DNA from 2 places in the Pseudomonas sp. Eqa60 genome. Region 1 is predicted to be linked to the other one. Evidence: riboswitches for the same ligand, from Rfam matches in the RefSeq annotation. Region 1 holds a riboswitch; the other holds the start of a gene.
The links. A riboswitch is a leader RNA that binds a small molecule or an ion and turns the genes downstream of it on or off. The one in region 1 is predicted to bind cobalamin.
Positions count from the first base shown of each region.

Region 1 (14,502 bases):
AGGCTGAGAGTGCGTTCCTGGAAGGCAAAGAACGGCATCTGCCGCACCGCCAGAATCGCCAGCACCTGGCCCTGGGTGTCCACCAGCGGAACACAGGCCTGCAAGGACGACACCGAGGCCTGGGCGCCGCTATCCAGCAGCTCCTCACGCACACTCACCAGCTCCTCGCGCTCCAGGCACATACGCACCAGCAGGTCCTGGCTGTCCAGGGGCCCCATGGTGCCGATCGAGGCCAAGAGGCTCAGCTGTGGCGCCGCACTGGCGCCCTGCTCCACCCGGTACAGCCCGGCCACCCGCAGCGAGCCGTACTGGCCGAGCAGGGTCAGCACCGGCTCGGCCAGCAGGCTCAGCGGGTCGCCGCCATTGGGCGCCGCGCGCAGCCGATCACGCAGGCCCAGCAGGGAACTGCGCAAGCTCTGGTCGCTGCCCGCCAGGCGCTGCTCCAGGCGGTCATGGGAGACCCGCAGAATCTGGTGCGCCCGGGTGAAATCATCGAGCCGGTACTGGCGGTACTCGTTGGCCATCTGCAAGCGCAGCAAACGCCGCTCCCAGAGGTCGCGCACCTCGCCCACCAGCATGCCGCAGACCAGTACGCCGACAATGTAGGACGGCGCGACCTGGGCGTAGCTCGCCAGCCCCGAATGACGCAGGGCAAAGAACGCCGCTACCAGCAGGCTGGCACTGATCAGGCCGCGGACAAACCCGTAGCGCACCCCCAGCAGCAGCGGCGCCAGCACCGACCAGGGAAACTCGCCCTGCACCTGCAAGGGGTCCTCGGGGGCCAGCCACAGGCCGACGCCGATGACCAGGGCGGTCACCAGAAAGGTTTCCAGCCAGGACGCCGGACCGCTGGCGCGGGGCGCCAGCGCATAGTCCATGTGTGGAGAGTTCATGGCAGTCACTCGATCCGAAGGCCACCGACAAGCTTGTCGAGAACCTTCTGGGCGGCCCCGGCCAGGCTTTCCCGGGACCAGCCGGCGCGGGCCCCGCTATTGCTCCACAGCACCTTGCCGGTACCGGCCTCGACCACCCGCAGGCTGATGCCCACCGCCGGTTCGCCATCCAGGCCGTTCTTGTACTGCCACTCCTCGACGCTGCCGGACACCACATAGTCGAGCTTCTGCTCCCGGGCCCAGTCCATGGCCCCGGCCAGGCGCTCGTTGTCGTCGAGCAGGGCCTGTTCGCCCTGCCCCGCCGTACCGGTGTAGACCTGGGGTTGCAGGCCGCGGCTGCTCAGCACGCTGAGCAGAATCTGCTCACTGCGCTCGCCGGCCTGGGGTGTCTGGGAATAGTTGACCAGCGGCAGCACGCCCCAGCGCGCACTCTTGGACAACTCGGGGCTGCTTTGCCCGGTGAAGCTGCTGCACCCGGCCATCAGCAAGGCGACCATTGCCAGACTCACGCAACGAATGGATTGCATAAGGTTTACTCCTCTTTGAATTCCATGATCAGCGTCCGAAACGCACGCTGTAGCTGACACCTGCAGTGCCCCCGGACTTGCCTGCCCCGCCTTGCGGCGCGGACTGGTAGCCAAGGGTCACTGCCAATTCGTCATCCCCTATCACCTCGGTGCCGACACCGGTACTGATGGCGTAGTTGATAGTGTTGTCGGTCCACTGCCAGCCGGTGCTGACATCCACCAGCCAGGTGTATTGCCCCCGCGTGCGGTTCAGCGCCCCCGGGAAACCGCGCCGCCAGGAACTGCCGAAGAACAGCTGGCCGTAGCGCTTCTGCAGCAGGGTCTGGCTGGTGATCTGCTCCGGATTGTCGAGATCGGCCCCGGCCAGATCGATGCCTCCGCCCAGGGTATTGGCCAGGTCGGGCAGCGAGCGGTTGTTCAGGCTGTTCTGCTGGTAGTCGATACCGCTGCGCAATTCCCAGTTCGGCCCTTCGAACTGCAAGGTGTGGTCGAACTCGATCTTCAACGCCTGGCCGCTGCCCAGGTCATCGCCGCCGCGGGTCGAGAACCAGCGCTGGGCCAGGCTCCAGGACAACTGGTCACGGGCCGAATAGCGATGCCGGCCGCCCACCCAGACATCATCCTGCTGGCCGAAGGTGCGCATGTATCCGCTGTCCTCGTTCTTGCGGTGCCAGTCGGCACCGACGTCCAGCTCGTTGCCGCTGTCCAGTTGCCAGGTGCGGCTGGCACCCAGGCCGTTGCGGTCATCGTCCTTGCGCAGGCTGCTGTCGAAGATCAGCTTGTAGTTGCCGTTCTCCAGCTGGCGCTGCAAGGTCAGTTCGGTGTTGGTCTCATTGCCCAGGCGCGACTCATCCAGCACATCGCCGCTGTAGCGGCCCTGCTCCAGGACCAGCTTGGCGTACCAGTTGTCGTTCAGATAGCGCGCGGCGGTCAGGCGCGGGCCGTTGAACACCAGGCCGCCGTAGTCCTGGCGCTCCCAGGCGATTTGCATACCCTGGGGCGTGCGCTCCGTCATTTCGATGGCCTGGCGGCGCAGTTGCTCGCGCAGCGCCGCCGGTTGCTCGTCACCCAGTGCCGAAAGGCCCACCGCCAGCGCTTCGCCGCTGCGACCCAGGCTGTTCAAGGCCTCGACCTGCTGCGCCGGGTCCAGGTCGCCGCTGGCCACCAGGCGCTCCAGGGCCTGGCGATTGCTGCCGCGCAGGGCTTCCTGGATCTGCTCGTAGCGGCTGACCTTCAGGCCGCGGCTGCGGGCCCAGGCCAGCCACTCATCCTTTTGCGCCGACTGATTGAGGTCATCCAGGCGCGCGAGGAACTGATCGAACCACAGCTGCAGCATCGGCTTGGAGCCGTCCTGCCATTGCATGGCCTTGTTCTGCGCCTTGCGTGACGAATAGCTGCTGGCCAGCAGGCGCAGCCAGGTGGCATAGCCCTGGGGCGTGGCGCGGATCTGCTCCGGGCTGACCTGGCGATCGAGCCGCAGGCGCAAGCGCTGGGCCGAGTCGGCATAACCGGCGCCCTCCAGGGCATCGGCATAGGCGGCCTGGACCATCCAGTCCCGGGGGTTGGCCTGCAAGTACAGGCGATACCAGGCCAGGGCCTCGGTATTGCGCCCGAGCAACTGGCTGGCGGCGGCGAACGGCAGCCACAGGCTGCTGTCACTGCGGGCCAGGGAGCGCCATTGCTGCAACAGCGGCTTGATCTCGCCCGTGCGGCCCAGATCGACATACAGCCACAGCAGCCGCTCACGGAAGGTGTTGTCGTCCGGGAAGCGGCTCAAGCCCTGTTGATACAGGCGCAGGGCCAGATCGGTCTGGCCCTGCTGCACCGCCAGCGCGGCGCGGGCGGCCAGCACCTGGGACTGGTCGCTGGCCCCCGGGTACTGCTCGGCCTCCTTGAGCAAATCGACCACCAGAGGCCAGTCCTGGAGTTCCTGGGCCAGTTGCAGGGCGGCCACCAGGCGCTGCGGGCTGTGGCCCTGGCGCCAGCTGTCGACGGTCAATTGCAGGGCCTTGCGCGGATCGCGGGTGCGATACAGGGCAATCAGCTCGCTTTCGTCGCCTGTATTGAGCGAGCCCTTGATCGCCAGCATCTTCTCCAGCGCCAGCTGCAGCTCGTCGTCCAATTCCAGGTCCCAGGCCAGGGCGGCGCGGGACTGCCAGTAGTTGAAGTCCTTGATCTTGTTGCCATCCACCGCGGTGATGACTTTCCAGGCCCCCTGGCTATCGAACAGCTTGAGGTGGTTGTTGGCCCAGTCCACACGTTCGGTGCTGGTGAGCGGATAGCGCTTGGCGAACTGGTTCCAGACCACCAGGCGCTGCGGGTACTGCTCGGTGTTTTCCAGGTTCTGCAACAGGCGCACCCAGGCCAGACGCTGTTTCGGGTATTTGGCGACATAGCGGCGCAGCCACTTTTCTGCCTCCTCGGGCGTCCCCCTGGACTCTTGCGCGTAGACCAGGGCATCGAGCTCGACGTTGGTCAGGGCGCGGCTGTCCATGATCCCCGCCAGCAGTGGGATGCCCCGGTCGAAGTCGTAGGTCTGCATCGCCAGGCGCCAGGTGTGCTCGAACTGCGCCGGGTCCTTGCTTAGCGTGCTCAGGCTGATCCAGTAGCCCAGGGCGGCGGCCGAGTCGCCCTGCCATTCGGCGAGATGGGCCATCTGCTCCAGCAACTGCGGGTCATCCGGCCGCTGTTCGAGCAGTTGCAGGCCCACCGCATGGGCGCCGGCCAGGTCACCGAAGGCCAGGCGCTGCTTGAATTCCTTGGCGAGGATTTCCGGGCTGTCGGGCTGCACCTTGCGCCAGGCACTGAAGAACTGTTCCGCCAAGTCCACGCGGTTGTGCGCCACGGCCACATCCACGCCGCGGTCCAGCAGCGCCGGTTCGAATGCCACGTCCGGCTGTGCGGCCAGCTCTCGGGCCAGCAGCTCCACTGCCTGATCGCCGCGATCGGCCGCCACCAGGGTGGTGAAGGCCTGTTGCAGAAACTGCCGACGCGCCTCGGGGGTCTGGCTGGCATCGAGCAACTGCACATAGAGATCGGCCGCGCGCCCCGGCTGTTCGCTGGCCTGGTACCACTTGGCGGCTTCAGGCAGCCACTGCTCGCGCCGTGTCGGGTCGCGCCGCGCCAGCTCGGCATAGGCATCCGCCGCCAGCCCCGGGGCCTGGGCGCTCAGGGCCAAAGTGGCCAGGCGCTCCAGTTGCGGCGATGGCAGCGGCTTGTAGTCAAAGGCCTTGAAACGTTCGGCCAGGGCCTGCAGGGCCGCGCTGTCGGTGCTGTTGTTCAGCGCCAGGGCATCGAGCTGCAAGCGGTAGTAGGCCTTGAGCGCCGGATCGGGCCGCTGCCACTGGGCCAGGTGTTTTTCCGCCTTGGGGTAGTCCCCCAGCTGAATCAGCAGGTCGAGCAGCTGGGTGCGCAGCTCATTGTTTTCCGGGTGTGCGGCCAGCAGCACCTCGGCGTAGCTGGCCGACACTTCGTCCGGCTGCCCGCCCTTGGGGCGGAACGCCTCTTCATTGCGAAAGGTTGCCCACAGCAGCACGCCGACGGCGATCGCCACCAGCAGCAAGGCCCAGGGGTTGAGCAGCCGCGCGCTGGGCGCCTTGGCCTTAGTTGCAGAGGAGTTGGGCATCACTCACCTGCTTCATGGGAAGTTGGAAATGCCACAGGCCCTGTTCGGACTTGCCGGCGTAGCGTTGGCCCTGGACCTCGACCCGACAGGCGCTGGCCGAACGCACCGAGAATTCCAGGTTGAACTGGCCGGCAAAGGAGAAGCTCACCTGCCGGTCATTGACATAGCGCCAGTCGCGCAGGGGAATATTGGCCAGCTCCAGTGCCGGGCGCGGATCGCGCTCGGGGCGCAGGGCCAACAGCGCATGATCGCTGCTCAAGGCTACATAGCGCCCCTGGGGCAAGTCGCGCACCCCGGCCACCCCCACCGAGCGGCCGAGGTCCGGCCAACCCAGCGCCGGGTCCAGGCGCAAGGTACGCAGGCCGTCCATGCCGCGTACCTGCCAGTCGCCATTGGCGGTCCGCGCCAGGCTTGCCTGGTACAGGCCGTGGACCCGGTCCAGGTAGTCACTCATCCACAATGACAGCGGCTGCTGGCCACGCATGAACTGGTAGATGTCGGTCATGGCCTTGATCGACGCCTGCTTGGTGCCCGAATAGAAGTGGTAGTACAGGTGGATGCCGCGCAGGCGCCGTGGGCTGTCGGTCAGCTCGAAGGTGTCGATCACATCGCGAAAGCCGTAGTACGGGCCTTTCCAGAGGTTGGTGTACATGTTCTCGTTGATCACCGGAGCGTAGTACTGCAAGCCGCCCGAGGTCGGCCGCAACAGCGGGTACAGGCCGGTGAGCGATGAGTTGGCCTTGGTCAGGATGGTCTGCCCGCCGTTGACGTTTTTCAGCCCGGCGTCGTAGGCCAGCTTGATGGTCTCGGCGCTGGGCAGCGCATCCCCCGGCCAGAAGACCAGCTTCACCGGTTTCTGCGCGGTGGTCAGGCGGCTGTTGATGTAGTCCCGCGAGCCGAGGATCTCGCGCTTGTAATCCAGGGTCTTGTACCCCGGGATATTCAGGCGCAGGCCGTATTCGGCGTGGAAATCCTCGTCCTTCTTGGCCTTCTCCGGCTGCATGTAGAACGGGTGGCTGTAGGTGTGGGTGGCCACTTCGACCTTGGGGTCGGCGAAGATCTCCTGGGCGATGGGCTCCAGCTCCCGCGCCAGGAACGGCGACATGCCCTTGGGCCCGACTTCGCCTTCGATGATCGAGACCGAGGTCAGGAACGGGTTGGGACGAATGTAGTCGTCCAGCACCTGGCGCCCGGAATACGGGGTGCCACGCACTTCGGCATGGGACGGGAAACCGTCACCGTCGATATGCACCGTGGCGATCCGCCGACCGTTCTCGGTGGTGGTGTCCGGGCGTGGCTGGGACGGCAGGCGCAGGGCCTTCTGGATAAAGGCGAACGGGTCGAGGATCCAGCGGCTGCGCTCCACATTGGCCTCCACCACATAGGGGGCCAGGGCCATGCCGCCCCAGGCGGCGGTGGCCACCGGGACGTACTTGCCGCCCTTGTCATCGCCCAGCACCAGGGCTGGTTTCGGCCCGTCGGGCAGCAGGCTCACGCGGGTCAGTTCGCGGCTGCGCGCCACCACCGGAGCCTCGAAGGCGCCGATCAGGCTCTTGTCCTGGCTCAGCACATGCAGGGCATCGCGAGCCCCCGGCGCCGCCAGGTTCAGCCCCAGGCGCTTGAGCAGCGCCCGGTCCTCGATCGGCAGGCCGGCCATGATCGCCAGGGGCACCTGCTCATCCAGGCGCTGGCCGACCCAGCTATAGAAGGCACGGCTGTCCTCGGGCGGGCCGCTGGTCATCCACAGCACCACCCCGGCGTAAAGGCCGGCGAAGCTGTAGGCAGGCAGGCTGTCGTCCACCGGGAAGTAGTCCACCCGGTAACCCAAGTACTCCAGCAGGCCACCGAGCATGCGGTGCCCGGCGTGATCGTAGAGTTCCCCTTCGCGCGGGTCATAGAGCATGGCGATGCGCCGCGGCTGGACTTCCACCGTGCTCATGCTCAGGGCGTTGAGGTCCGGGGTGGTGACCACCGGTATAAAGCCTTCCTGGCTCAATTGCCGGACCAGCTTGCGTGCCTCTTCCCGACGGTTGGCCGGCAGGTAATCGATGGCCACCAGCGGGATGTTGCGTGCGCGCAGCGGCTTGAGTTCGCCTTCAAGCCAGGTGCGGTCGGCTTCAGAAACCGGGCGGTAACGCTTGGCCGAGGCATCCCAGCCGGCGTGGATGGATTCCACCGCCACGGCCGAGGCGACGCCATCGAGCTCGCCCAGTACCTCGAAGCCCCGGTTGAAGAACAGCTTGAGGTTGGGCAGCCGGCTGTGCAGTTCCCGCAGGAACGAGGCCAGGGCCTTGCGTTGCGGTTCGCGATCGGCCTCGGGGAGCAACTGGAAACTGTCCAGGGTGTCCAGGAACAGGCCGGCGTAGCCCTGGTCCTGCAGCGCCTTGGCACGCTTGAACAGGTGTTCGCGCCAGGCCGGGGTGGCGATGTCCATCACCTGGCTGTCCCAGGCCTTGTTGCGCACGGGGCTCGCGCCCTGGGCCAGGGCCTGCTTGGCCAGGGCAGCGCGGTTGCCGTCGAACTCCCCTACCGACAGGTAGGCGAACGGCTGGCTGCCGAGCTTGCGCAAGGTGGCGACATCGGCGCTGGCCATATGGCCGGGCTCGACTACTGCCCATTCGAACTGCGCCAGCTCCTGCAAGGGTGGCTGCTCGGCGTACCAGAACCCGACACTGGCGGGCGCCGCGGGTGCGGCCTGCACCAGGGTGTTGGTGGCACACAAGGCCAATGCGGTAAACAGGCGTCGAACCACTTTGCAGACATGCCCCCTGCGAAACTCGATATCCATAACTCACTCTTCAGTAGATCAATCTGCACAACATCAGGCTCTAGGGCAGCCGCCATGGCGGGCGCCCCTAAGGCAACGAACTAAAGGCTGCGGTAAAGCCGTTCCAGGCCCTCGGCCAGGCTGCTGGGCGTGCCCAGGTCGAAGCGCTCGCGCAAGCGGCGGTTGTCGGCCTTGGAATGGCGGATATCCCCGGAGCGGGTCGCGCCGTGGCTCACCTGCAGCGGCTTGCCGCTGATCTGCTGCAGGGCGCCAATCAGATCGTTGAGGGTGGTCACCCCGCCGAGCCCGACATTGGTGGCATCGGCTGCCGGCGCGGGGCATTCCAGGCCCTGCACCAGGATCTTCACCAGGTCCGCGACATAGACGAAGTCGCGGGTCTGCCCGCCATCGCCGAACAGGGTGATGGGCCGCCCGGCCTTGGCCCGCTCGCTGAAAATGCTGATCACCCCGGAATACGGCGATGAAGGGTCCTGGCGCGGGCCGAAGATATTGAAAAAGCGCAGGATCACCGGTTCCAGCCCATGCTGGCGGCGGTAGAAGTCCAGGTAGTACTCGCTGGCGAGCTTGTCCGCCGCGTAGGGCGTGAGGGGAGATTTAGGGGTGTCTTCGGCAATCGGCGTGCCCTCGCCGTTATTGCCATAGACCGCCGCACTGGAGGCGAACACCACGCGGCGGATACCGGCCGCGGTCATCGCCTCGCACAGGCGCAGGGTGGCGATGAAATTGCTCTGGTGGGTGGCCACCGGGTCTTCGACCGAAGCCTGGACCGACGCCACAGCAGCCAGATGCACCACGGCATCGCAGCCCTGAACGGCATCCGCCAGAAGTGCCGCATCGGCGGCATCCCCCACCAGCAGTTCCAGGCCAGCATCGCCCATGGGCAGATTGCCGACCTTGCCCGTGGAAAGGTCGTCCAGAACCCGCACCGCATAACCCTTGGCCAGCAGTGCATCCACGAGGTGAGAACCGATAAAACCAGCGCCCCCAGTAACCAGTACCCGTTCGGCAGACATAGATCATTCCAAAGAGAAATATCGCGGCTACGCCGTCTGAAGCTAGCACAGCCAACGGATCAGCCCTGGCTACTTGCCATCCTGGCCGTCATGTTTTTAGTGGCTGCTCTGCGCCATAGGCTGTTTCGCCTATTTTCGGAGCAGAGTTCAGCGCTTTGGCGTCAAAAAAACTCAAGATAATCAATCGCTCAGCGCCGACATACTGGGTCAGAAAAGCAAAATCGTCAATAATGCGTCGATATTTGTCGATTATTTAAGCGCCGGGAAAAATAGGTCAATATATTGACCTGCCTGGCATAAAGCGCTGAAACCGCCGCCGTAGCTGGCCACATGCCATTGACGCAAGGGCTCGGCAGTGCTCATATGCGCGCCAGTTTCAGGTGTCCCATGCCGCCGTGCATGGGGTTAAACGGGAAGCCGGTGCGTCATTTCGATGATCAGTCCGGCGCTGCCCCCGCAACGGTAAGCGAGCGAAGCATTCGACAGACCACTGTGCCAAGGCATGGGAAGGTGAATGCCTCATGACCCTCGCAAGCCCGGAGACCGGCCTGCAACTTCGTTTGACAACCCCGCGGTGGGCGGGCGCAGTCCGGTTTTCGTGGGCGCGGCTGCCCGCGATTCCCTATGCGTTGTTCCCTCCGGGATTCATTCATTCCTTACAAGTAGTAGGAATCGCATGTCCCGCACCTCCTTGCTGCAACACCTGGCGAGCCCCTCGCTGTGTTTCACCCTCCTGCCTTGCATGGCCTACCCGGCCCTGGCACAGGCTGAACAGAAAACCTCCCTGGTCTTGCCCGAGACCCAAGTGAGCGGAGTCTCCAGCGCCCCGCAAACCTCTCTGGACACGCCCCTGCCCGCCGGCTCGCGGCTGAACCTCACGGCCCTGGAGACTCCGGCCAGCACCAGCAGCCTGGGCAACGACGCCATCAGCAACCGCAACAACCTCACGGTGCAGGATGCCGTCACCCGCTCCCCCGGCATCACCAGCATCGCCACCCCGGGCAACGGCAATACCGCACTGTCGGCCCGCGGCTTTACCGGGCACTCCTCGGTGATGACCCTGTTCGACGGTGCGCGCCTGTACACCGGCGCCGGCAGCCAGACCTTCCCGGTGGACCCGTGGATGGTCGAGCGCATCGACGTGATCCGCGGCCCAGCCTCGGTGCTGTACGGGGAAGGCGCCACCGGCGCGGTGATCAACGTGATTGCCAAGAAGCCCTTCGACGGTGAGATCCACAACCGCCTGCGCCTGGGCTATGGCTCCCATGATCGCCAGCAACTGGGCCTGGACAGCGGCGGCTCGCTGACCGACACCCTGAGCTACCGCCTGACCCTGAACCAGCAGCAGAGCAATGGCTGGGTCGACCAGGGCCAGTCACGCAGCCTGGCACTCAGCGCGGCGCTACGCTGGCAAGCCACCGACGACCTCGGTTTCACCCTGGCCCATGAACGCGGTGAAAGCGAACCCGCCAGCTATTTCGGCACGCCGCTGATTGCCGGCCAATACCGCGACAGCCTGCGGGCCAAGAACTACAACCTGCGCAACGCCGTGCAGCGCTACAACGACGAATGGACCCGGCTCAACACCGACTGGACCCTGAGCGACAACCTCAGCGCCAGCAACCAGCTCTACTACATCAAGAGCCGCCGCCACTGGCGCAACGCCGAAGCCTACAACTGGGTCAGCTCCCGGGAGCAGTTGCTGCGCGGCGACTACCTGGAGATCAAGCACGATCAGGAGCAGATCGGCGATCGCCAGAGCTTCACCTTCAACCACTCGCTGTTCGGCCTGGACAGCAGGACCGTGGTCGGCCTGGAGTACAACAGGATTCGCTTCGGCGTGGCCAACAACTCGCCCTACAAGGATATCGGTAGCGACTATATCGACCCGTGGAACCCTGCACCGGGCTACTTCCAGAGCCGCTCGCCCTTCTCGCCCCAGACCGACAGCAGCACCCGCACTTTCGCCCTGTTTGCGGAAAACCGCCTGCAACTGTCGGAGCGCTGGTCGCTGGTGACCGGCATCCGCCGCGACCAGAACCATATCGATCGCAGTGATCTGCGCGCCGGCACCCGCACCGATCGCAGCCTCACCGGCGGCAACTGGCGCGCCGGCCTGGTGTTCGCGGTCACCGATCAACTGTCGCTGTACGGCCAGTACTCCACCAGTGAAGACGGGGTCAGCAACCTGATCAGCCTCAACCCGAGCCAGTTGCAGATGGACCTGACCGAAGCCAAGCAGACCGAGTTCGGGCTCAAGCAGCAGTTCTGGAGCGGCCGTGGCGAATGGACCCTGGCGGCCTACCACATCGTCAAGAAAAAGCTCTTGACCACCGATCCGGTGACCCGCCTGGCGCAGCAGGTCGGCCAGCAATCCGCCGACGGCCTGGAAACCTCGCTGGAGCTGGCCCTGGATCACGGCTGGCAAGTCTCGGCCAACGCCTCGGTGGTGCGTGCCGAGTACGATGACTTCGATGAGGTGGTCTCTGGCAAAGCGGTGTCCCGGGCCGGCAATCGCCCCACCAACGTGCCGCGACGCACCGCCAACCTGTGGCTGAACAAGGCCCTGGCTCCGAGCCTGGAAGCCGGCATGGGCCTGCGCTACGTCGATGCGCGTTATGCCAACACCGCCAATAGCGTCGATGTACCCGGCTACACGGTGCTGGATGCCAACCTCGGCTGGCAGGCCCTGCCCGATGTGCGCCTGGGCCTGCAGGTGAACAACCTGCTGGACCGGCGTTATGCCGCGGCGCAACAGAACAGCGGCCAGCAATGGCTGATGGGTGAACCGCGCTCGTTGTTCGTCACCACCGACTACAGCTTCTGATCGAGGGGTTGCCGCAAGGCCCTGGGCTTTGCGGCGCCATTTCAGGCGTGCAGTGAGTTCGCCAGCCACTGGCCCGGGCCAGCGTCGGACAGCGACCAATCGACACTTGCACCCACGCAGTCGATGGATATCCTGAGCGCCTTTGTCCCTGCACTGCCCGCGAGAGCCCCATGCCCTGCCTGAATGCCCGAGATGTCTGCCAGCGCCTGCGCGATGCCGCCCTTGGCGTTTACCCCCTACGGCCCGGCGCCAGCCATTCGGGCGCTGGCCAGGTGCAGGTGGATATCGAGGGTTGGCAGTTGCTGCTGGATTTCGATGGCCGGCATCTGCATCACTGCCAGAGCTGCCGCAGCGCCGAAGGCGATGTCTGGCAGCTCGATACGCGGCAACGCTTCGGCACCGACCCGGTGAGCCTGCTCAGTACCTGGGAGCTGGCGCAGATCGAGAAGTTACTGAAAGAGGCGGTTTAACACGGCTGGCTACAGGCATTCCTGGGCCGCGCGTTCGAAGCTCGACGGGGCGAAGCTGGAGGCCAGCAAGTGCCGCTCGTAGAGGAACACCTTGCCGCCATTGGGCGCCTTGTAGGCTTCCAGTACGTTGTCTGCCGCCACCTTGCTGGCAACGACAATGCGAAAACCGCGCTGGGTCTGGGAAACCGTCGGGCTCTGGGCGTTGCCTTGCAGCTTGGGCACCACGCACTCGGCATATTCGGCCGGGGTTTTCCGGGTCTGCATGACCAGCGTCGGGTCGTTGGGCGCGGTGGCGCAACCGGCCAGCAGCAAGGTGGCCAGGGTCATGGCGGGAGCAAATAGAGGGCGCATCGGTAAGTCCTGAAAATGTACAGCCTGGTTCGGTGCGCAACGGTTCAGCGTCACGGGCGCTGCCGTTGCGGTCATGGTTTTGGGTCGGGGGCGATTGTCCATGGTTGGCGCCCAAAGCAGAACTTGCGTTGCTTGATTGTCACTATTACTTGAACCGATAGTTGCCCCCCGGGCAGACTGCCCGGCAGCCCGACTACAACTAAAAAAAGGATTTCCCCATGCGCACCTTTGACTTGATTCGCGACGCCGTCCTCCCGGAATTCCGTGAGCGGGTGGCGGACTACCTGGTGGAGTACGAACAGGTGCTGGGTGACAGCAGCGCCGACCCGCAAAGCCTGCGGATCGCCGCCTATCAATTGCGTGGCTACCTGCGTGGCCTGAACACCACCCGGGTCCTGGGCATGGCCGACTGGGAAGAGCTGGACCGGCGGGTGCTGGAGACATGGCTCAACCACTCGCAGTGACGTAAAGACACTCAAGGATGACATCGGCGAATACAGCCATTACCGAGTCGCTCCAGGCGTTATCGGCCCCCTGCCATTTCTACTTCAATTTGGAGCCTCGTCTTTATGAGTAGTGGATTTGTTTACATCATGATCAACCCGGCCATGCCTGGATTAGTCAAAATCGGATTAACCGAGAGAACGTCTGATGAGCGGGCCAAAGATCTACGAAGTACGGGGTTGCCGACTGATTTCATTACCGTTTACGACGAGCTTGTGACTGACTGCAAAACTGTTGAAAAACGGATGCACACGCGTTTTGACTCTTTTCGCTATCAACCGAATCGCGAGTTTTTTGAAATTCCAGTCAGGCAAGCGATACGTGGATTAATGGAGGAATCCGTCGGATATCTCGTGCCTCGGATCGGGACAAATTGTGGTGTGGAAATACTCCCTGACTTGAAGAAGAAGTACCCGGACTACCTGAAGCCGGACTTCCACTCGATTAAACTTACTCATAGCGACGGTGTTGTTTATCTGGAGTCGGTGCGTTATCGCCATTCCGGTTTGAAGGACGAAATCATTGAGCGAACAGACCTGAGCTTCATCGACGGCTCGACAAGCGAAATGTTCCCGGCCTCGAGAAGTCCAATGGACAATGCTCGCCTCTTTGTGCATCAACTCGATGAGTACTCAATGATTCATTGCACAGACCTGTTCACTCATGAAGCCTGCATGGACATAGCGCAAAGGCATAAGTCTTAAATTGAACTGTCGCCTGACTGATCTTTCCGACCAACCGTAGCGAGTGCGACCGCTGCGCCCTTACACAAATCAAGAGACCCCCATGGCCAACCAAGACCTGAGCTTCACCCCCGACCCGGACGCCGATTCCATTTCCTCCGACGTGGTCGGTTTCAACGGCATCCTGGTCTCCACCCAGATCCCCACCCGCGCCGACGGCAGCCTGGAACTGGGGGACATCACCCTGCAGAGCGAATGCACGCTGCAGGCGCTGAAAGTGGCCCTGGAGCGCGCCGGCAGTTCCATGGACCGGGTCATGCACCTGACCATCTACCTCACCGACATGGCCGATCGTGCGGCATTCAATGCGGTCTACCAGCGTTTCTTCGCCAAGCCCTGGCCGGTACGTGCCGCGGTGGGCGTGGCCGCCCTGGCGGTGGAAGGCATGCGCGTGGAAGTCACGGCAATGGCCGCAAAGGCCTGAGGCAGCGCGTCAATCGGCGGCCTCGCGCAAGGCGTGGCCGCCACCTGGCAGCACACGGGTGCCGGGCAAGCGTTTCGCCGCTACAATGCGCGCCTTGACCCTGATAAGCCTGACTAAAAAAACATGTCCTTGCCCAAACATCACCTGGAACTGCTCAGCCCTGCCCGCGATGTGAGCATCGCCCGCGAAGCCATCCTGCATGGCGCCGATGCGGTGTACATCGGCGGCCCGAGCTTCGGCGCCCGCCACAACGCCAGCAACGAGGTGGGCGAGATCGCCCAGTTGGTGGAGTTCGCCCGCCGCTATCACGCCCGGGTGTTCACCACCCTCAACACCA
Region 1 covers NZ_AP024342.1:3,424,332-3,438,833, reverse strand. Annotated here, with positions in the region: gene KI242_RS15715 (PelD GGDEF domain-containing protein) at 1-893, opposite strand, end outside; gene KI242_RS15710 (transporter) at 899-1,420, opposite strand; gene KI242_RS15705 (tetratricopeptide repeat protein) at 1,449-5,045, opposite strand; gene KI242_RS15700 (bifunctional glycoside hydrolase 114/ polysaccharide deacetylase family protein) at 5,023-7,833, opposite strand; gene KI242_RS15695 (NAD-dependent epimerase/dehydratase family protein) at 7,914-8,846, opposite strand; cobalamin riboswitch at 9,208-9,413, shown strand; gene KI242_RS15690 (TonB-dependent siderophore receptor) at 9,523-11,673, shown strand; gene KI242_RS15685 (hypothetical protein) at 11,844-12,143, shown strand; gene KI242_RS15680 (lipoprotein) at 12,153-12,494, opposite strand; gene KI242_RS15675 (hypothetical protein) at 12,713-12,958, shown strand; gene KI242_RS15670 (GIY-YIG nuclease family protein) at 13,064-13,702, shown strand; gene KI242_RS15665 (RidA family protein) at 13,785-14,165, shown strand; gene KI242_RS15660 (U32 family peptidase) at 14,289-14,502, shown strand, end outside.

Region 2 (14,502 bases), 810 kb from region 1:
ATGGATTTCACCGAGCTCACCAGCGGGCCGTAGCCGATGTAGCGGCCATGGGCGTTGACGCTCAGGGCGCCGCCGACGGTGAAGTTGGCGTAGCTCTGCATGATGCTCACGGACAGATCGTGGGGGTCGATGTAGTCCTGCACGGCGCGCCAGGTGATGCCCGGCTGCACGGTGATTTCCTTGCGTTCCTTGGAGAAGTCGAGCACCCGGTTGAAGCCGCGCATGTCGATCTGCAAGGCCTGTTCGGTGGCGGTCTGGCCGCCCATGCTGTAGCGCCCGCCGCCAATGGCGATCGGGCCGGGGTGTTCGGCCACCTGCTGGACGATCTGCTCCAGGCGGGTGGGGCGCACCACCTGGTCTACCACTATGGGGTTGAGCTGGGTGATGTCGTTGACGGTTTCTGCGGCGTGGGTGGTGAGTGCGCCGCCGAGTGCCGCGCATAAAAACAGGCCGATCGCGAATCTCATTCGCCGTGTCCATCCCTGGTGGTGGCGCGCCGCTGATGGGGGCGCAAGTGGCGGCAGAATAACGCCGCGACGGGTCCATGACCATGGGGGCAGCGCACCGGCTGCAAGGCCGGCATCGACCCGCGGGCCTGCCTTGCGCCTTAGAGCGCCGGCAGGCCCAGGGTGGCGGCGCAGTGCTCCAGGGAGCGCTGCTGGGTCTGGGCGTAGAGCTGCAGTTCGTCGAGGGTGGGGCGGCCCAGGGCGGCTTCGAACGCCTGGCGGTTGGATTGCCCGGCGTAGTGGCTCTGGCTGTCGTCCCCCAGGTTGGACTGGAAGATCCCGGCGGCGCTGACCGGCAGGAAATCTTCATACACCAGGGGTTCGGCGCTCAGGTGCCCGGCCGCCAGCAGCGCTGCCAGGGTGGTGGGCCGCTGGGGCTGGTTGCGCGCGGCCAGCCCGGTTTCGCTGACGAAGTAGCGAAAGTAGGCCAGGCCCTGTTCGCGCATGGCCGGGTGGCTGTCGGGAAATTCCCTGAAGTGCTCTTGCATCAGTTGGTTGTAGCGTTGGGCATTGGCTTCGTTGGGGAAGTCGCCCAGGGCGTCGCGGGCGGCGTTCAGCAGGCGGTCGTAGAGCTCGCGGCCCTTGGGGGTCAGGGCCGCGCCGCGCTGTTCGATCTCGCCGAAACGCGCGCTGTGGCTGCCCTGGCTCTGGGCCTGGTCGGTGAAGGCCACGGACTCCTCCAGGGCCTTGAAGCTGGTCTGGCGCAGCAGGATCGGGCATTCCCGGCGCGGCGGGCCTTCGATCACCGCCTTGGGGGTGATGCCGCGGGCAGGCATCAGCCGTTGCACTTCATCGATCTCCAGGGTGCGCGGGGTCAGGTGGTTGATGTGCGGGCCCTTGAAGGCCACCACGTCGGCGATCAGCCGGTGCTGGGCGCTGAGGCTGGCGTACTGGGCGGCGGTCACCGTGGCGTGGTGGTGCCAGCGGAAGGTTTCCAGGGCCTGGCGGATAAAGCGCTCGGCGTCTTCGGCGTCCAGGCCTCCGGCAGCCTCGGCCTGCTGGATCAGTTCCAGCACCTGGGGGGTGAAGATCTGGCGCCGGGCCAGGACCTGTTCGGCAAAGCTGCGCAGCTCCGGGTTGTCGATCAGCTCCAGGCGCAGCAGCGAGGTGAAGACCCGGAACGGGCTGACTTGCAGGGCCGCTTCGTGCACCGCGCGAAAGGCCGTGGAATGCACCGGCACCCCGGCGGGGGTCAGGTCGTAGTAGCCCACCGGCTGCATGCCCATCACCGCGAACAGCCGGGCCAGGGTCGCCAGCTCGGCGGCGCTGCCGACGCGGATCGCGCCGTGGCGCTCCAGGTCCAGGCGCTGCAGTTCACCGCTGCTCTGCAGGTGCCGGGCAAGCGCCGGCTGCCGCTCCAGGACCTGGGCGTTGACTTCGGCCACCAGCTCCATCAGGGCACCGTAGAGCGGCACCTCCTCGCGGTACATGTCCGACATCGCCCGGGAAAATCCCTGGCGGATCAGGTCCGGGCTGACGAAGTGCTGGTTGCTCATGAACAGGCTTCCCGTGGCAGAGGGCGAGGCGTGAAAGGGCGGGTCGGCCTCGATTCTGCTGGGCCTGCCCGAGGCTGACAAACGAAGTTTCCTCTGAACTTCATTCTGCAAATGAATGCATGAGCGGGCCGCTGTCAGTGCCGCTGGCGTTCCAGGAACTGCTGGTACAGCCGGGCACTGCGCACCGGGCGTTCGACCATGGGCATATGCCCGATGCCCTCCCAGAGTTGCACCTGGGCCTGGGGCAGGCCCTTGGCCCAGACCTGGGCGCTGCTGGGGTGCAGCAGGCGGTCCTCGCGGCCCCAGAGCAGCAGGGTCGGGGCCTGGATCTTCGCCAGCTCGGGCTCCATGGGCGGGCTGGCCTGGAGCTCGGCGAAGATCCGCGCCAGTTGCCCGCGGCGCGCCTGATAGCGTTCGGCGATGGCCGCCAGCACTGCTTCGGGCACCCAGGGCGGGGCGGCCATGGTCAGGCTGTAGAAGTGCTGGAAGTCGGCGCGGGAGCGGACCAGGAAGGGGTTCTTGCCCTGTTCCAGCAGGTGCTGCAGGTCGCTGGTCTCGGGGGCTTCGACGCCGGCCGGGTCGAACAGCGCCAGGCCGCTGATCCGTTGCGGGGCGTGGGCGGCCAGCCAGGCGGCGATATAGCCGCCCATGGAGTTGCCGATCACCTGCACCCGCTGGATGCCGCAGGCGTCGAGCAAGCGCAAAAGGCGCTGGGCCTGGGCCGGAACACGGTAGTCCTGGTGGGCGGCATAGGCGGTTTCGCCATGGCCGCCCAGGTCCGGGATCAGCAACCGGTAGTCGCGGTTGAAGTGCCGGGCAAAACGCAGCCAGATGCTCTTGTCCGCGCTCAGGCCGTGCAGCAACAGGATCACCGGCGCCTGGGCCGGGCCGCCCTGGTAGGTCATCAGGGTCTCTTCGCCGATCTGCACCGGGACTTTCTGCAGCCGGTACAGGCGTGCTTCCAGGGCCACGCTGGCGTCGTACAGCAGGTGGCCGATGCGCGGGTAGGTGCGGTAGCACCAGAGTGCGGCAAGGAGCAGCAGGACCAGGATCACCAGCATCGGCGGCCTCCAGGGGCAGGGTGGATCGGCTCAGGGGCGGCGCGCGTCGTGCTCGCCACTGCGAAGTCGGTTATCGGCCGCCCCTCAGTTATAGCCAAATATTCCCCACCTGCTGGCGCTGGCAGGCCGAAACTGGGCGTTGGCAGTGATGGCGCTTTGAAACGCGACTGATAGACTTTCACCGGTTGCTTGCCACCCGCTCGTTCCACCTTTACCCATTGCTGATCGGAGGCGACTTGCTCCCTGCGCAGGACACCAGAGGGAAGGGACTGTCATTGGCCAGGAGGCTTTATCGGTCACGGACCCTGGGCCTGGCCCTGGGGTTTTTCTGCGTGGCCGCGGGGATGGCGCCCCTGCAACCGGCGCCCTGGGTCTGGGGCTTCATGCTGTTCAATGCATTTGCCTGGCCGCACCTGGCCTACCAATGGGCGCGGCTGGCCCGGGTGCCGTTTCGTGCCGAGTACCGCAACCTGCTGGTGGATTCGCTGCTGGGGGGCTTCTGGGTCGGCGCCATGCACTTCAATCCGCTGCCGCTGGCCACCACCCTGGGGATGATGGCCATGAACAACATGGCCCTGGGCGGGTTACGTTTCTTCCTCGCCGGCAGTGCGGCCCAAGTGCTGGGCATGGGCGTTGCCCTGTGGCTGTTCGGGCCGGCGTTTGTCGCCCAGACCACCCCTGAGCAGGTGTATGCCTGCCTGCCGATGCTGACCCTGTACCCGCTGGCCCTGGGCTACATCTGCTATCAGCAGGCGGTGACCCTGGGCCGGCACAAGCGCGAGCTGCTGGCCCTGAGCCGCACCGACAGCCTGACCGGGCTGCTCAACCATGGCGCCTGGAAGGACCAGTTGGAGATCGAGTTCCAGCGCTGCAAGCGCCAGGCCCATGGTGGTGCCATCGCCCTGATCGACATCGACCACTTCAAGGCCATCAATGACACCTACGGCCATGTGGCCGGGGATGTGGTGCTGCGCCAGTTGAGCAAGCTGCTGCGGCAGAACCTGCGGGTCAGCGACCAGGCCGGGCGTTATGGCGGCGACGAGTTCTGCGTGATCCTGCCGGACGTGCCCCTGGCTCATGCCGCCGAACTGATGGAGGCCCTGCGCGGTCGTTTTGGGGCCCTGGGCTATGAACAGAGCCCGGCGCTGCAGGTCAGCCTGAGCATCGGCCTGGCGGCCTTCAACCCCCTGCACGACGACGCCATGGGCTGGCTCAACGATGCCGACCAGGCCCTGTATGCGGCCAAGACCTGCGGCCGCAACAACGTCACCTGCCACCCGCCGGAGCAGCCGTCCAGGCGTTTGCTCAACTCCCTGTAGCCGCTGTTCCTTGTGTCCCGCGAAGGCGTCTGTGGGTACGCCTCGGGGTCGGAGGTGTTCCCTTCGCCGGCAAGCCGGCTCCTACGGGGGGCTCGCTGGTGGTTGTAGGAGCGGGCTTGCCCGCGAAGGCGTCTGTGGGTACGCCGCGAGGTCGGGGGTGTTCCCTTCGCCGGCAAGCCGGCTCCTACGGGGGGGGCAGTCGTGGGTGGGGTGCAGGCGCCGGGCCAGTTCCAGGGCGGTGCGGCCGCTGGCGATGCCCGGCACCAGTCGGGCGAAGGGGATGTCGATCAGCCGGTCTTCGCGCACTGCGCGCAATCGCGACAGCACAGGGTCGCTGTGCAGCAGCTGGCGTTTGCGCCGGGCCGGGGACCACAGGGCGTCGGCCAGGAGCATGGCGTCGGGGTCGTTGGCCAGCAGGGTCTCGCTGTCCACGGTCAGGCGCGGGCGGTCGATGGCGGCAAAGCTGTTGCGTGCACCGGCCGCTTGCAGCAGCACGCCGACAAACCCGCGCTGACCCTGGCTGGCCAGGCCGTTGACTTCGCTGTCCAGGTAGAACACCGAAGGCGTCGGGCGCCCGCGGTACAGGGCCGCGGCGGCCTCCAGGTCGGCATCCATCTGGCCCACCAGTTGCTGCGCGCGGGCCTCCTGGCGTAGCAGCCGGCCCAGGGTCAGCAGGTCGCGGCGGATATGCCCGAAGTAGTCCTGGTCATGCCCGGCGCAGGCCGATTCCAGCAGGTAGCTGCCCACGCCTATGGCCCCCAGGCGTTGCCGGGAGCTGAAGTTTTCCGGGAAGGCCGAGGCGAAGCCGCCCACCACCAGGTCGGGTTTCAGGCTGTAGAGCACTTCTGCCGACGGGTACTGGCGAGCGATGACCGGCACGCCGTGGTAAAGCCCTTCGGCCTGGGCCTGGCCATCGTCGTCCAGATAGGCGACGCCGATCATCGACGGCCCGGCACCCAGGGCCAGCAGCAGGTCGGCGCTGTGCTGGTTGAGGGCGACGATGCGCTGGGGCGGGCCGTCCACCGTCCAGGTCCGGCCACAGTTCTGGTAGCTGTGCGCCAGGGCCGGCAGGGCCGCCAGCCACAGCAGCAGGCCGAGCAGTCTGCTAGGCATCCGCCGTTCCTCCGTAGGGCGCGGGAATCCGTAGGTCCGCCACCGGTTCGCCCTGGACCAGGTGCTGCTGCACCAGGCGCAGCACCTCGCCGTCATCGCGCACCCGGTACCAGCAGCCGTCCGGGTGCACGGTGAGTACCGGCCCCAGGTTGCACGGGAACTGGCAGGCGGTGCGGGTCAGCAGCACGCCACCGGGCGTCTCCATGTGCTCCAGGCGCAGCAGTTCGCGGCGCAGGGTCTTCCACAGCGCCAGGGCGCCGCGCCGCACGCAGCGCGGGCCGGTGCACAGGAACACCTGGCGGGCATGGGGCGGCACCCGCGACCAGTCCGGGTCGCTCTGCACCGCGTTGACGTTGTCGCAGGCCAGGTGGCGCTCGCGCTGGCCGATGCTGGCGCAGGCCAGGGCCGCGTCCAGCCCGCGCCGGCCCAGGGCCTGGGCGGTGATCCACAGCCGCGGTGCCTGGGGGTGGGCCTGGGAAAGGCGCCCCAGCTCATCGCGCAGCCAGTCCAGGTAGGCACTGTCGGAGCTGGGTTCCAGGTCCACCACCAGCAGCTTCGCGCCGTCCTCGGGCAGGGCTTCGCCCAGCGCCGCCCAGAGGCTGTCGAAGCCGTCCAGGGTGTCGATCACCCGGGTGTCGGCGCCGTCGCCGCGCAGGGCCTCGAGCTCCTTGCGAAAGGCTTCGCCGAGGGCGCCGCCGTGCAGGCCGGGGCCGACGAACAGCACCCGTTGATAGTTCTCATGCATGTCGGTCGGCCTCAGAAGCGGTAGGTGTAGCGCACTTCGGTGGTGAAGGGGCGCCCCAGGTTGTCCACCGAGGGCGAGGTGCTGGTCATGCTGGTGCTGTAGTCGCGGTCGAACAGGTTCTCCACCAGTAGGCTCAGGCGGTGCTGCTGGGCCGTATCCAGGTAGCGATAGGCATCGGCGTCGACCACCGAATAGTGGCCGTAGTCGACGTTCTTTGGGCTGTCGATCTGGCCGATGTAGCGGACCGCACCACCCACGCCCCACATCCGGTCCGGGGCTTCGAAGCCCAGCCGCGAACGGGCGAAGAAACCGGGGATGTTGCTCAGGGTCACGCCGTTGCGCGACTCCAACAGGTTGCGGGTCATGTCCGCCTGCAGGGTCCATTGCGGGCTGAACTGCCAGCGCCCGTCGAGTTCGATGCCGCGCACCTTGATTCGGCCCTGGCCGTTGCTCCAGACATCGTTGGCGTCGAGGGTGATCAGGTCGTCGATCTTGCGGTGGAAGGCGCTGACGCTGGCGTTGAATTCGCCGGCCAGCAGGCTGCCCTTGTAGTCCAGGCCGAGCTCGGCATTGAGGCTCTTTTCCGGCTTGAGGTCGGGGTTGCCTTTTTCGTAGTCCTCGTTGGCGTACAGCTGCTCGGCGTTGGGCAGCTTGAAGGCGCTGCCGTACTGGCCGCGCAGTTGCCAGTGGGGCGTCAGGTCGTAGAGCGAGGTGAGCATGCCCACGGTGGCGCTTTCGCCGCCGCTGATTTTCTCGTGGCGCACGCCCAGGCTCGGGTGCCAGTCGGGCAGGGCGTCGAACACCGGGCGCAGCTGGGTGTACAGGGCATTGGCCTGGGCCTGCTTGTTATCGATCTTGAGCACGTCGTCCTGGCCCTTGAACCACTGGTTGTCGGTGCCCAATACCAGCACGTGGCCGCCGTCCAGCTCGGCCTTGCCCTCGGCCTGCAGGCCCCAGTCGGTGAAGCCCCAGTAGTCGTTGTGGTTGCGCACCTTGAGGCTGGCGTCGTCGAGGCTGTCGATCCTGGTGTAGCGGGTGTCCCAGTCGTTGACATGGCCCTTGACGAAGTAGCTGAAGCCTTCGTCCAGGCGCTGCTCGAAGGTCGCGGTGGCGATCTGCTGGATGCGGTCGTTGGTGGTTTTCCGGTTGTTCACCGGGCGGGCGAAATCCAGGTTGGCGTCGCTGTACTGGTAGAACAGTTCCAGCCGCGAAGCGTCGCCAAGGCCCTGGATCGCCTTGGCGCCGAAGGTGGTCACTTCATAGCCGCGTTTCTTGTCCCGGGTGTTGGCGTTGTAGGCGCTGTTGCGAAATGGCTGGTAGCCATCGGAGACGTTGTGGCTGACATAGGCCAACAGCCCCAGCTCGCCCAGGCCGTTGCTGAGGATCTGCTCGGCGCGGGCATCGCCGCTCCTGCCCATGAAACTGTCCAGGCCCAGGTTGACCTCGCCGGAGACGTCGCGGGTCTGCGGGCTGCGGGTGACGATGTTGATCACCCCGGACACCGCCTGTGTACCGAACAGCAGGCTCTGGCCACCCTTGAGCACCTCGATGCGCTCGATGGCGTTGGCCGGCAGGGTATCCAGGTACAGGCCGCCGTACAGGCGGTTGTTCAGGCGCACGCCGTCCAGCAGGATCAGGGTGTCGTCGTTGCGCCCGCCCAGCAGGGAGTAGGTGCCGTAGTCGAAGGGGCCATTCTTGGGCGCCACATACAGCCCCGGCACGTACATCTGCAGGACCCGGGTGATGTCGCTGCTGGGGCCGGCGCGTTCGATCTGCTGGCGGTCGATGATCTCCACCTTGCTGCCATAGCGGGCCATTTCGGCCACCGTGGTGGACTCCACCGAGGGGGCGGAAACAAATTGCTGGTCCAGCGTCAGGGGGCTGTCGTCCGCCAGCAGCAGGGGGCTGAACAGGCAGCCGAGCAGGGCGCCGCTCATGGTGCGGCGAGGTGCACGCCAGTCGCGTGCAGGCAAAGAGTCAGGTGTTGTCATTGTTGGTCTTCTCGAAAGTGTCTTCGGGAAGCACGCAGGAGAGGGTATCGGCCACGGGCACGCGACCATACCGGCCCATGCCCGCCCACCGCAGGATTGCCAAACAGACGTCACAGGCCGGTCTCCGGGCTTGCGAGTCTGGCGGCATTCGCCTTCCCATACCTTGGGTACAGTGGCCTGTTGAATGCAGCACTCGCTTACCGTTGCGGGGGCAGCACCGGACTTGCCCGAAAAGGGGCACACCGGTTTCCCGTTTCACCTCCTGCACGGCGGCAGGAGGCACCTGAAACTGGGCGGCATATGAACATCCGCCCCGGCGTTCGTCAATGTTGCGCCTGCCGCCAGGTGTTACCGGATTCATCGCCCTGACGCCTCTGTAGCCACTGCCGAGCGCGCGAGGCTGCGCAAAGGCCCGCAGGGCCTTGCTTGGCAGTCTCATGTCGAGCGCCTCAGCGGTCTTGAGATTTCGCGCCCCTGCGGGCCGTTCTTCCGAACGCGGCCCGAGCCTGCGGCAGCGGCTACAGGAGCAGGGCGCTTTGCGGAGCCAGGTGCCGCTGTGCGTGCAGGGCCGTGCGTGACTCGCAGGCCAGCAGCGGCACCGCCCGTACCGAGTCGCCCGGCTGCAGTTGCAGGCGCTTGGCAGTCAGCCGGTCCACCAGCAGGCAACCCGAAACCAGGCGCCCGGGGGCGGCGGTGATGCGGCAGCTTTCCAGGCGCCGGTTGTGGATCAGCCACACCGGCGCCTGTGCGTCCGGAGTGCCCACTAGCAGGGGCAGGGTCTGGCTCTCGCGCACGCTGCGGATCTTCGCCACCTCGGCCTCGATCAGCGGCCCGCCATCGAAGATGTCGATGCAGCCCTGATGGCTGAAGCCTTCGTCGCGCAGGATGCTCACCGCCTGTTCGGTGCTGGCGTGGGCCTGGCCGATGGCGGCCTGCGCCTGGGGGCTGAGCAGGCAGGTGTACAGCGGCTGGCGCGGCATCAGTTCGGCGATGAAGGATTTGCTGCCGTGGCTGGACAGGCGATTGGCCTGCTGGAAACCCATCTTGAAGAAGTGCCGCCCCAGGCTGTCCCAGAACGGCGAGCGGCCCTGGCTGTCGAGCTGGCCGCGCAGTTCGGCCACCAGCTTGTCGCCGAACAGCCGGGGGAATTCGGCGACAAACAGCAGGCGCGCGGTGGACAGCAGGCGGCCGGTGTAGCCCTGGCGGTGATCGCGGCGCAGGAACAGCGAGCACAGCAGCGACTGCCCGGTCATCTCGTTGCACAGGAACAGGGTCGGGATGTGCTTTTCGATGCCCAGCACCGGGGCGCTGCCGTGGGTGGTGCCGACCCGGTAGTTGTAGCAGGGCTCGCGCAGGCCGATGGCGCCGCTCAGGCCGCAGACCCCGATCACCTGCTGCTCGTCATCTTCCATGACGAACAGGTAGTCGGCATCGGCCCGCTCCACCTGGTTGGCGAAGGCTCGCTGCGCCCAGCGCACCCGATGGGCCAGGCGCTCGGGGTCGGTGGACAGGTTGTTCAGTTCGCGACAGCTACCTTCGAGCAGGCTCAAGACCGCCGGCAGATCGGTGACGCGGATCGGACGGACGATCATTGGCGGGCTCCTGGCAATGACGCCGGGCAGGGGGGCAACAGGGGCCGGTTCATAAGGCAACGCTCCGTACCGGCTCGCCCGGCGCCAGTTGCAGGGCCTGGAACATGGCCGGGTCGAGGCCGATTTCAGCGCCCGGGGCGGTGTCCAGCGCCGCGACTATGGCGCGAAAGCCCTGCAGCCGCTCGTTGCTCAGCAACCACTGCTGGCCCTGGCCGCTCTGGGGGCTGGGGTAGCTGGTGGCGACCCGGCTCTGGGCGATCGAGCGCAGTTGGTGGCTGCGCCCCTGAAGGGTCGGCCCGGCATCGAACAGGTCGACGTACTGGGTCGGCGCGAAGCCTTCGTCGATCAGGATCTGGCAGGCCTCCCGGGCATCCGGGTGAACCTGGCCGATGCAGTCCTGGGCCGCCTGCGCCAGCATCGGGATGTACAGCGGGTACTGGGGCATCAGTTCGGCGAGAAAGCCGCGGCCCTGCAGGGCGCACAGGCGCTCGGCCTCGACATAGGGCAGGTCGAAGAAGTGCTGGCCCACGGCTTGCCAGAACGGCGACTCGCCGTTGGCGTCGCTGTAGCCGACGATCTCGCTGATGCAGCTGTCGGCGAAGCGCTGGGGGTGGGCGGCGATGAACAGCAACCGCCCGCGGGAGGTGAGCTGGGCCAGTGGGGTGCCGCCCAGCGGCGGGTCGACATGGAAGCTGCGCAGCAGGGTCTGTTCGCTGAGGTCGTGGCACAGCGACAGGGTAGGCACCCCGTGCTGGATGTTCAGCTCCCGGGAACTGCTGATGAACGGGCGGTTGCGCAGGCTGTAGAACGGGCTGGCAAAACCGGCAGTGGCGAGGATGTCCGAGCAGCCGCGCAACTGGCCGCTGTCGAGGTCCTCGAGCACCAGGAAATAGTTCTCCGGGCCCTGGCTGGCATCGCTCTTGGCGAAGGAGGCCTGGGAATCGAGGATCTTGTCCCGCAGGCAGGTTTCGTCATCCACCAGGGAGGTCACGCCCAGCAGGCGTTCGCGGGCCAGGCGCCGCAGTTGGGGCAGATCGGATAACGCCACCGGACGCAAGGCCAGCATGGGTGTACTCCTGTATCAAGGGCCGCTTGCCCCGGGGGGGCAGGCACTGGCCAGACATCACTGTCGGTTACCACGCAGTTCCACGGCCGCGGCATCCGGCGGCCAGTCCCCGGGCCGCTCTTGCTGGCAGCGCCGGGGTTGGCGCGACGCCCTGGGGCGCCGCGCGGGTGCAACTAGTGCTTGAGCGGGTCGGGCAGGGCGGCGCCGCTGCCCAGCTTGTTCAGCAGGAACAGGTAGACCAGCCCGGCAAGGATCCAGATGGCGCCGAGTTTCTGCGCATCCACGCCCATGTTGTACATGATGGCGCTGACGATCACGAAGCCGATTACCGGGCAGATCAGGTGGCGCACCACCTGGCCGGACTTCTGCCGGCGCCAGTAGAAATTGATCACGGTGATGTGCAGCAGCATGAAGCCGCTCAGGGCGCCGAAGTTGACCAGGGAGGTCAGGGTGTCCACCGAGTTGATGAACAGGTAGCAGATCAGCAGCGACAGCACCGCCACCAGGTAGATGCTGATGTGCGGGGTGTTGTGCTTGGTGTGGACCTTGGCCAGCACCTTAGGCAGCTTGCCGTCGCGGGCCATGCCGAACAGCAGGCGCGATACCGCGGCCTGCGAGGTGATGGCCACCGCCACGCCCCAGGCCAGCGCGGTGGCCACTCCGGTGAGGGTCGCCAGCCAGCTGCCGGCGGCCAGTTCGGCGATTTCATAGAAGGCGGTGTCGGCGGACTTGAAGCCCATGCCGGCGGCCAGGTCGGTGGCGATCCAGGTCTGTACCACGAAGATCGCGCCCATCACCACCAGGGTGATCAGCGCGGCGCGGCCGACGCTGCGGCCCGGGTCGCCCTTGACCTCTTCGGCGAGCGTGGAGATGGCATCGAAGCCGAGGAACGACAGCACCGCGATGGACACGCCCTGCATCAGCATGCCGAAGTGGAAGTTCTCCGGGTTGTACAGCGGCGCCAGGGTCAGCTGGCCGTTGCCGGCGCCACCGTGCAGGGCATTCCAGGCGTAGAACAGGAAGATCCCCAGGACCGCCAGTTGCGCCAGCAGGAACAGGATGTTCATCCGCGCGGTGAAGGTGATACCGCGCAGGTTGACGAAGGTGGCGCTGACCAGGAACGCCAGGATGAAGCCGACCTTGGGCACTTCCGGGTACAGGTGGTTGAGCGCCATGGCCGCGTAGACGTAGAGCAGCGGCGGGATCAGCAGGTAGTCCAGGAGCATCAGCCAGCCGGCAAGAAAGCCCACATGGGGGTTGAGGCCGCGCTGGGCGTAGGAATACACCGAACCGGCGATGGGAAAGGCGCGGGCCATGGCGCCGTAGCTCAGGGCGGTGAAGACCATCGCTACCATGCCGATGATGTAGGCCAGGGGCACCATGCCCGGGGCTTCCTGGTTGACGTAGCCGTAGACCCCGAACGGGGCGATGGGAATCATGAAAATCATCCCGTAGACCACCAGGTCACGCAGGCTCAGCCCGCGCTTGAGTTCCTGTTTGTAGCCGAATTCTTCAATCTCCATGAAGCCGTTCTCCTTGAGCCTGTGTAAGTGGGTAAAGGCGGGGCCCTGCGGGTCGTCATTGACACCTCGGGCCGCGCTTTCGTGTTTGAACCTGGCAGGGTTTAAAGACACACCACAGCGGTTTTTCTAGTTGTTGTACCGGTCCTGCAAACAGCGTTTTGGCGCGCCGGGTGAGTCCTTCGGGGCGCGCCGGTGAAACCTTCCTCTCGCCGCGGCTACAGCAGCGGCGCCAGTGTATCGCTCCAGTGCTGCACCGCTTCAGGGGTACGCAGCAGATCGTTGCGCACCTCGATCAATACCGACGCCAGGCCACGGGCGTCGCCGTGCACCGGCACGGTCATGTCGCTCAACGGATCGATCTCGTAGGGCTGGTTGCCCGCCACCTTGATCGGCAGCCTCCACAGCCCTTCGAGGATCCGCGCCGCGTAGTCGGTGGCGCTGCCATACAGCACGCCGATTTCCAGCGCGCGCGGCTGCCCGTAGTAGACCGGGGTGAAGCTGTGGATCCCCACCACCCGCACTTCACGGCCCTGGGCCAGGCGCCGGTCGATGATCCTTTGCAGGCGCTGGTGAAACGGCGTGAACAGCTGCTGGCGGCGGTACTCGCGAGTGGCCTCGTCCAGCTGCTGGTTGCCCGGCACCTGATAGATCTCGCTTTGCAGCGGGATGCTGTCGGGGGCGTGGCGCGGCCGGTTGAGGTCGATCAGCAGGCGCGAGTAATTGGCCGCGATCAGGGTCGCGCCCAGGGCCTGGGACAGGCTTTGGGCCAGTTCCAGGGCGCCCGGGTCCCAGGCGATGTGTTCGCGGGCCGCCAGCGGGTCCAGGCCCAGGTCGTGCAGGGCCGGTGGAATGTAGTGGCTGGCGTGTTCGCACACCAGAATCAGCGGGTGCTCGGAGTCTTCACGGATCAGGCGGTAGGCCGGCTCGGTGTAGAACCCCAGCTCGGCGGATTTAGTACAGGTGTCCATAGTGCTCACAGAGTTGGGCAGCGGTCAGGTGCTCGGTCAGGGACACTTCCTTTTGTTTGACGGCGAAGTAGGTGGCCAGCAGGTCCTGGGGCAGGAACTGCAGCAGTTCAGTGTTGCCGCGCAGGCATTCCAGGGCCTGGGGCAGGGAGCCCGGCAGCGGCACGATGCCACTGGCCAGGCGTTGCTCGGCGCTCAGGTCCGAGGGGGCCTTGTCGGTCACCGCATTGAGCACCCGTTGCTGTTCGAGGCCCAGGCGCCCGGCCATCAGGATGACCGCCATGGCCAGGTGCGGCGAGGCGGTGGCATCCAGGGCGCGGAATTCCAGGTTGTACTGCGGCGCCACCGGCTTGCCGCCCAGGCTCAGGGTCGGGCAGATACGCAGCGAGGCTTCGCGGTTGCGCAGGCCCAGGCAGGCGTAGGAGGCGCTCCAGTGATGGGGCTGCAGGCGCTGGTAGGAAATCGGCGTCGGCGCGGTGAAGGCGCACAGCGCCGGCAGGTGCCTGAGCACCCCGGCGGCCCAGTGCTGGCCCAGGCTCGACAGGTCGTCGCCACTCACCGCGTGGGGGTCGTAGAGCAGTGGCTCGCCGTCCAGGTTTTGCAGGCTCAGGTGCAGGTGCACCCCGTTGCACACCGCGTCGTCGGCAGTCTTGGGCGCGAAGCTGACCCGGTGCCCCAGTTGCCGGGCGATTTCCCGGGTGATCTCGCGCACGTTCACCGCCCGGTCGGCAGCGGCCAGGCCCTGGGTCGGCCGGCAGGTGATCTCGTACTGCTGCTTGCCGTATTCGGGGAGGAACATTTCCGGTTCGGCGCCGGCGGCTCGCAACGCCGCCAGCAGCCAGCCACCGAAGGCCGCGCCCTGGCGCTGGGCTTCCAGGGAGAAGGCCAGGTGCTCGCGCTGGCCGGTGCCGGTGTCGAGGTTGAATTCATGCTCGAAGGCCGCGGTGATCTGGATGCCCAGCTCGCGGTAGCGCTCGATTTCCTTGCGCAGCAGGGTGCGCGGGCAGGCCGCCCAGGGCGTGCCGTCGGTCTCGCAGATGTCGGCGTGGATGAAATCCAGCGGCGCCGCGCTGGCATCCGGCCCGGCGCCGACACTGACCCGGCTGTCCAGGTCGGGGATCAGTC
Region 2 covers NZ_AP024342.1:2,609,948-2,624,449, forward strand. Annotated here, with positions in the region: gene KI242_RS11940 (FAD-binding oxidoreductase) at 1-467, opposite strand, end outside; gene KI242_RS11945 (VOC family protein) at 608-2,002, opposite strand; gene KI242_RS11950 (alpha/beta fold hydrolase) at 2,137-3,063, opposite strand; gene KI242_RS11955 (diguanylate cyclase) at 3,300-4,382, shown strand; gene KI242_RS11960 (ABC transporter substrate-binding protein) at 4,464-5,495, opposite strand; gene KI242_RS11965 ((2Fe-2S) ferredoxin domain-containing protein) at 5,488-6,240, opposite strand; gene KI242_RS11970 (TonB-dependent receptor) at 6,252-8,177, opposite strand; cobalamin riboswitch at 8,329-8,533, opposite strand; gene KI242_RS11975 (arginine N-succinyltransferase) at 8,750-9,823, opposite strand; gene KI242_RS11980 (arginine N-succinyltransferase) at 9,873-10,889, opposite strand; gene KI242_RS11985 (APC family permease) at 11,063-12,412, opposite strand; gene KI242_RS11990 (N-formylglutamate amidohydrolase) at 12,628-13,380, opposite strand; gene KI242_RS11995 (glutamine synthetase family protein) at 13,364-14,502, opposite strand, start outside.
Region 2: linked by a shared signal. The riboswitch ahead of KI242_RS11970 (TonB-dependent receptor) and the one ahead of KI242_RS15690 (TonB-dependent siderophore receptor) in region 1 are both predicted to bind cobalamin.